DNA from 2 places in the Methylobacterium sp. TK31 genome. Region 1 is predicted to be linked to the other one. Evidence: predicted binding sites of a transcription regulator. Region 1 holds the regulator's gene; the other holds the start of a gene.
What was found. Region 1 encodes HrcA, which represses chaperone genes, less so after heat shock. Its sites were predicted from a motif close to GTTAGCACTCNCNNNNNGNGAGTGCTAAC; they were not measured.
Positions count from the first base shown of each region.

Region 2: groES (co-chaperone GroES) is a predicted target of HrcA. The motif match lies at 2,072-2,100, and genes of this name have one in related genera.

Region 1 covers NZ_CM143964.1:378,580-381,966, forward strand. Annotated here, with positions in the region: gene ACXJY8_RS01690 (DUF1236 domain-containing protein) at 1-851, shown strand, start outside; gene hrcA (heat-inducible transcriptional repressor HrcA) at 946-2,001, opposite strand; gene ACXJY8_RS01700 (hypothetical protein) at 2,308-2,619, shown strand; gene rph (ribonuclease PH) at 2,737-3,387, shown strand, end outside.
Region 2 covers NZ_CM143964.1:3,275,680-3,279,066, reverse strand. Annotated here, with positions in the region: gene groL (chaperonin GroEL) at 1-1,630, opposite strand, end outside; gene groES (co-chaperone GroES) at 1,716-2,003, opposite strand; gene ACXJY8_RS15190 (magnesium transporter CorA family protein) at 2,217-3,227, shown strand; gene ACXJY8_RS15185 (lipopolysaccharide biosynthesis protein) at 3,319-3,387, shown strand, end outside.

The DNA.
Region 1 (3,387 bases):
GCGGCGGCGCGGGCGGCGCCGGAGGCGGCGGTGCCGGCATGGGCGCCGGCGGCGGTGCCGGGCCCGGCGGTGGTGCCGGTGGTGGTGCCGGCGGCGGCGCGGGCGGGATGCGCGGCGGAGCCGGTGGCGGTGCGGGCGCTGGCGCCGGCGGCGGTGCGGGCATGCGGGGCGGTGAGGCCGGCGGAGCCGGTGGCGGCGCGGGAATGCGGGGCGGCGGCGCGGAGACCGGAGCCGGTCCGGCCGGCGGCGCGCAGCGCGGTGAGGCCGGCGGCCGCGGGGCCGAGGGCGGCGCGGGACGCCAGGAGGGACGTCCGGGCGCGGCGGCCGGCGAGCGCGGCGGCCGTGAGGATGGCGGAGCCGCGGCGCGGGACGGCCGGGCCGACCGGGATGGTCGCGACGAGCGCGGCGGTCGCGACGAGCGCGGCGGTCGCGACGAGCGCGGCGGTCGCGACGAGCGCGGCGGTCGCGACGAGCGCGGGGGTCGCGACGAGCGTGGCGGAAAGGCCGACCGGGACGAGCGCGGTGGGCGCGACGGCCGCGCGGACCGGGGTGGTCGCGGCGAGCGCGGCGACCGCGGTGCGGTCCGGGGCGCCTATGGCCGCCTCGGCGCACCGCAGCGGACCGAGTTCCGCCAGAGCGTGTTCCGCCGCGGCATTCCGCGCCTGGCGGCCGGTGCCTTCGCGCTCACCGTCGGCACGGCGATCGCCCGCAGCTACACCCTCTACGACCTGCCGCCGGACATCGTCCGGATCGCGCCGGAATACGAGGATTACCGCTACGTGCTCGTGGACGACGACATCGTCATCGTCGATCCGGACACCTACGAGATCGTCGACGTGATCCGCGGCTGAACCGAGCGGTTCGACAGGAACGAAGGGGGCGGGGCTTCGGGCTCCGCCCCCTTCGCGTTCGGCACCCGCAGGTTCGCGCTCGACCCGGTCCGGCTCAGCGCTTGCGGTCGAGGAGGCCGGAGACCACCCGGGCGGTGTAGTCGACCATCGGCACGATGCGGGCATAGTTCAGCCGCGTCGGACCGATCACGCCGACGACGCCGACGATCTTCTGCGAGCCGTCGCGGAACGGAGCGGCGATCATCGAGGAGCCGGAGAGCGAGAACAGCTTGTTCTCCGAGCCGATGAAGATCCGCACGCCCTCGCCGCCCTCGGCCCGGGACAGGAGCTCGATTACGTCCTTCTGGGTCTCGAGGTCGTTGAACAACAGGCGGATGCGGTCGAGGTCCTCGGCCGCGCGCAGGTCGTCGAGGAGATTGGCCTGGCCGCGTACGATGAGCTGGCGGGCATCCGAGGGGCCGACGCTGACGGCGAGGCCGGCATCGACCAGGCGCTCCGTGATCGCGTCGAGTTCGCGCTTCATGGCCAGGCGGCCCGCCTCGATCTCGGCGCGCAGGGTTCCGAGGGTCCGGCCCTGCAGCCGGGCGTTCAGGTAGTTCGACGCCTCCTGCAGGGCGCTGGCCGGCAGGCCCGCCGGCAGGTCGAGCAGGCGGTTCTCCACCGAGCCGTCGTCGGAGACGAGGACGACCAGGGCCCGGGTCGGGTCCAGGCGCACGAACTCGATGTGCTTGAGATGCACGTTGGTCTTGGTGGTGAGCACCACGCCGGCGCCGCGCGAGATGCCCGAGAGCAGCATCGAAGCCTCGGCCAGGGCCGAATCGAAGGTGTGGCCGGAGGCGGCCGCGCGCATCTGCGACTCGATCCGCTCCTGCTCCTCGCGCCCGACATCGCCGAGTTCGAGCATCGCATCGACGAAGAAGCGCAGGCCCTGCTCGGTGGGAAGACGGCCGGCCGAGGCGTGCGGGGCGAAGATGAGGCCGGAATGCTCCAGATCCGCCATGACGTTGCGGATAGAGGCCGGCGACAGGGTCATCGGCAGGATACGGGCGAGGTTGCGCGAGCCCACCGGCTCGCCGGTCGTGAGGTAGCTTTCCACGATCTGGCGGAAGATCTCGCGCGAGCGTTCGTTCAGCGCGCTGAGCACCTGCATCTGCTGGGACGTCGAGAAGGGGTGGGAGGGCTCTGTCACGATCCATTCCTGAGGCGGAGAGTGTGACGGTCTCCAGTGCGTTACACAATGCGTCCCACGGCCGAACCCGGGGGACGCCGAAGAAACAGCTTGGCGTCCCGCGGCCGAACCCGGGGGATGCCAAAGAAACAGCTTGGCCGTGTGAGGCGTTCCGCCGGGTTCGTGCGTTGCTCAGGCCCATCGTCGAACCCGGCCGCGCGACCGGGCCGGCGACGGGACCTCGCCGACGCCCAGGCGGCGCGTATCGCACGAAGGAGTGACCATCTCATGAGACCCACCGCTCGATCCGGCCTGATCAAGTCCCTCGCCATCGTCCTGGCGATGGTCGGTGCGATGCTGTTCAGCGCGCCGCAGGGCGCCCAGGCCGCCCCCGCCATCGTCTCGGCGGAGGTCGCCGGCCCGGCGGCCGCCGTCACCGAGGTCCAGTACGGCGGCGGCCACTGGCGCCATCACGGCCGGGGCTTCCGGCACCATCACCACCACGGCCGGCACTTCGGCCGTCGTCACCACCGGCACTTCGGCCACCATTACGGCCGGCACCACGGCCACCATTTCGGTCATCGCCGCTACCGCTACTGAGCCGTCCGGGCGCGGCCGCGGCCCGCCGCGAAAGGAACCCGCTCCGTCCGGCCTCGCTTGCCGGGCGGCAACCCAAACCGTAAAGCCGCTCTCCATCACACTCGGAAGGAGAGCGGCATGCGGCCCTCGAAGCGCGCGACCGACGAACTGCGCACCGTCACCCTGGAGCGCGCCGTCTCCCGCCACGCGGAAGGCTCGTGCCTCGTCAGCTTCGGCGACACCAAGGTGCTCTGCACGGCCACCCTGGAGGAGCGCGGCCCCGGCTGGCTGCGCGGCTCGGGCAAGGGCTGGGTGACGGCGGAATACGCCATGCTGCCCCGCGCCACCCACGAGCGCACCCGGCGCGAAGTGAATTCCGGCAAGCCCTCCGGGCGGACCCAGGAGATCCAGCGCCTGATCGGCCGGTCGCTGCGCGCCGTCACCAACCTTCCGGCCATGGGCGAGCGCCAGATCACCGTCGATTGCGACGTGATCCAGGCCGATGGCGGCACCCGCACCGCCGCGATCACGGGCGCCTGGGTTGCCCTGCACGACTGCTTCACCTGGATGCGCGGCCGCTCGATCATTTCGGTCGACCCCCTGCGCGACCACGTCGCCGCGGTCTCCTGCGGCATCTACAAGGGCAAGCCCGTCCTCGACCTCGACTACGCCGAGGATTCGGGCGCCGAGACGGACGCCAACTTCGTCATCACGGGCGCCGGAGGCCTCGTCGAGGTCCAGGGTACCGCCGAGGGCAAGCCGTTCTCGGAGGAGGAGCTGTTCGAGCTG
Region 2 (3,387 bases), 2.1 Mb from region 1:
CGCCCATGCCGCCGCCGCCCGGCATCGCCGGGGCGCCGCTGTCCTTCTTCGGAGCATCGGCGATCATGGCCTCGGTGGTGACGAGGAGGCCGGCGATCGAGGCCGCGTCCTGAAGGGCGGTGCGCACGACCTTGGCCGGGTCGACGATACCGGCCTGGATCATGTCGACGTACTCTTCGGTCTGGGCGTTGAAGCCGAAGGTGATCGAAGAGGTGTTGTCGGTGATCTTGCCGACCACGATCGAGCCCTCGACGCCGGAGTTGGCGGCGATCTGACGGATCGGAGCCTCGAGCGCCTTCAGCACGATCTTGATGCCGGCCTGGACGTCCGGGTTGTCGCTCTTCAGAGCGCGGACGGCCTCACGGGCACGGAGGAGGGCAGTGCCGCCGCCGGGAACGATGCCCTCTTCCACCGCAGCGCGGGTGGCGTTCAGCGCGTCGTCGACGCGGTCCTTCTTTTCCTTAACCTCGACCTCGGTCGCGCCGCCGACGCGGATGACCGCGACGCCGCCTGCGAGCTTGGCCAAGCGCTCCTGCAGCTTCTCACGGTCGTAGTCCGAGGTGGTCTCCTCGATCTGCGCCTTGATCTGACCGACGCGGGCCTCGATGTCCGACTTCTCGCCGAGACCGTCGATGATCGTGGTGGTCTCCTTCTCGATGCGGATGCGCTTGGCGCGACCGAGCATCGGGAGGGTGACGTTCTCGAGCTTGATGCCGAGATCCTCGGCGATCATCTGACCCTGGGTCAGGATCGCGATGTCCTCGAGCATGGCCTTGCGGCGGTCGCCGAAGCCCGGAGCCTTCACGGCCGCGACCTTCAAGCCGCCGCGCAGCTTGTTGACGACGAGCGTGGCGAGCGCCTCACCCTCGATGTCCTCGGCGATGATGACGAGCGGCTTGCCGGTCTGCACCACGGCCTCGAGAACCGGCAGCATCGCCTGGAGCGAGGACAGCTTCTTCTCGTGGATGAGGATGTAGGGGTCCTCGAGCTCGGCGACCATCTTCTCCGCGTTCGTGATGAAGTACGGGGAGAGGTAGCCGCGGTCGAACTGCATGCCCTCGACGACGTCGAGCTCGGTCTCGGCCGTCTTGGCCTCCTCGACGGTGATGACACCCTCGTTGCCGACCTTCTGCATGGCGTGGGCGATCATCTCGCCGATTTCCTTGTCGCCGTTGGCCGAGATGGTGCCGACCTGAGCGACTTCCTCGGACGAGGCGACCTTCTTGGCGCGGCTCGTGATGTCCTTCACGGCGGCGGTGGTGGCGAGGTCGATGCCACGCTTCAGGTCCATCGGGTTCATGCCGGCGGCGACGTACTTGGCGCCTTCACGGACGATGGCCTGGGCCAGCACGGTGGCGGTGGTGGTGCCGTCGCCCGCGATGTCGTTGGTCTTCGAGGCCACTTCGCGCACCATCTGGGCGCCCATGTTCTCGAACTTGTCGGCGAGCTCGATCTCCTTGGCGACGGTGACGCCGTCCTTGGTGATGCGGGGCGCGCCGAAGGACTTCTCGATGACGACGTTGCGGCCCTTGGGGCCGAGCGTCACCTTCACCGCGTCGGCGAGGATGTCGACGCCACGGAGCATCTTCTCGCGGGCGTCGGAGGCGAAGCGGACTTCTTTCGCTGCCATGTCAGATCCTTGTCAGTGATGGGCCCCGAGGCGCCGGACGGCGCCCTCGAAGGGCTCGTGGAAGGGAGGAGAACCGAAAACCGACTTAGGCGACGACGCCCATGATGTCGGATTCCTTCATGATCAGGAGGTCCTGACCGTCGATCTTGACCTCGGTGCCGGACCACTTGCCGAACAGGACGCGGTCACCGGCCTTGACGTCGAGCGGGTTCACGCGGCCGGCCTCGTCACGGGCGCCGGGGCCGACGGCGACGATCTCGCCCTCTTGCGGCTTCTCCTTGGCGGTGTCCGGAATGATGATGCCGCCTTTGGTCTTCTCTTCGCCTTCGATGCGGCGGACGACGACACGGTCGTGCAGCGGACGGAACTTCATGAGCTGCCCTCTTGCTTCAAATTCGTGGATGGCGTTGATGCGGCGCGGCAGCGCGCTCAACCCAGGCCGTTAGCACTCTCCTTGAGTGAGTGCTAACGCTGGCGCCGAGTTAGGCGCGGGAGCCGTTCGAGTCAAGACTGTCGCAGGCTCCGACGACGATCCGGCGACAGGATCATCCCCCGATTCCCCACGACGACGGAAAGTCCTTCGCGGATGATCAAGCTTCATGGTCCGCAAGGCGCGGTCGAGCCCGAGGCCCAGTCGCCGGCGGCGGCTTACCCCTCGCAGGTCGTCTGGATCGATCTCGATGATCCGAGCGCCGAGGAGGCCCAGCGGGTCGAGGCCTGCACCGGCATCCGGGTGCCCTCCCGGAAGGCGCTGAGCGAGGTCGAGAACTCGAGCCGGCTGCGGCGGCTGAAGTCCGGCTTCTCGCTGTCCACCCCGATGGTCACCTTCGACAAGCTCGACACCCAGTTGAAGCCCCTGGGCTTCGTGCTGACCCGCGACCGCCTCGTCACCGTGCGCTTCCACGAGTTGCGCGCCTTCGCGGAGGTGAAGAAGCGCATCGACGCCGGCGACGGGCCGGGCACAACCTCCACCGAGATCTTCCTCCTTCTGATGGAGGAATTGGTCGACAGCCTCGCGGACTCCCTCGAGGACATGGGGGCCGACCTCGACGAGTTGTCCACGCGGATCTTCGATTTCGATGTCCGTAGCGGGGCTCCCGCCGGGGATACCAAGCTCCGCGCCCAGACGCCCCGCCGGCGCGACCTGGCGCTGCGCCGGATCCTGCGCGGCATCGGCCGGCGCGGGAAGACCCTCGGCAAGATCCGGTCGAGCCTCCTCGGTCTGGAGCGGATCGTGCCTTTCGTGGCCAATGAGTGCGAGCATATCCTCGGCGAAGAGCAGGGGCCGCGCTTCGAGGCCGTGCGTCGCGACATCGCCTCCCTCGACGAGTTCGAGATCCGGCTCTCGGAGAACGTCCAGTTCCTGCTCGACGCGACCCTCGGCCTGATCAGCATCGAACAGAACAACACCTTCCGGGTCCTCACCGTGGCGTCCGTGGTCGGCATTCCGCCCACCCTGATCGCTTCGATGTACGGCATGAACTTCAAGCACATGCCCGAGCTGGAATGGGTCTACGGCTATCCCTACGGCCTCGCCCTGATCCTGGTGAGCGCCATCATTCCGATCGTTTTCTTCCGCATCCGGGGCTGGTTGTGACCGGTTGACGGAATGTTTGCCCGCGTGGTGCTAGAGCCGTGCGCAGCGATGCCCCGTCGAGCCGGCATCCGAGGATGAACCCGTCCGCGCCATGGCCGTGATCGCTGCCTTCATCCTCAATGCCGGCCTGAACTTCATCCTCGGCCTGCTCATCGCCAAG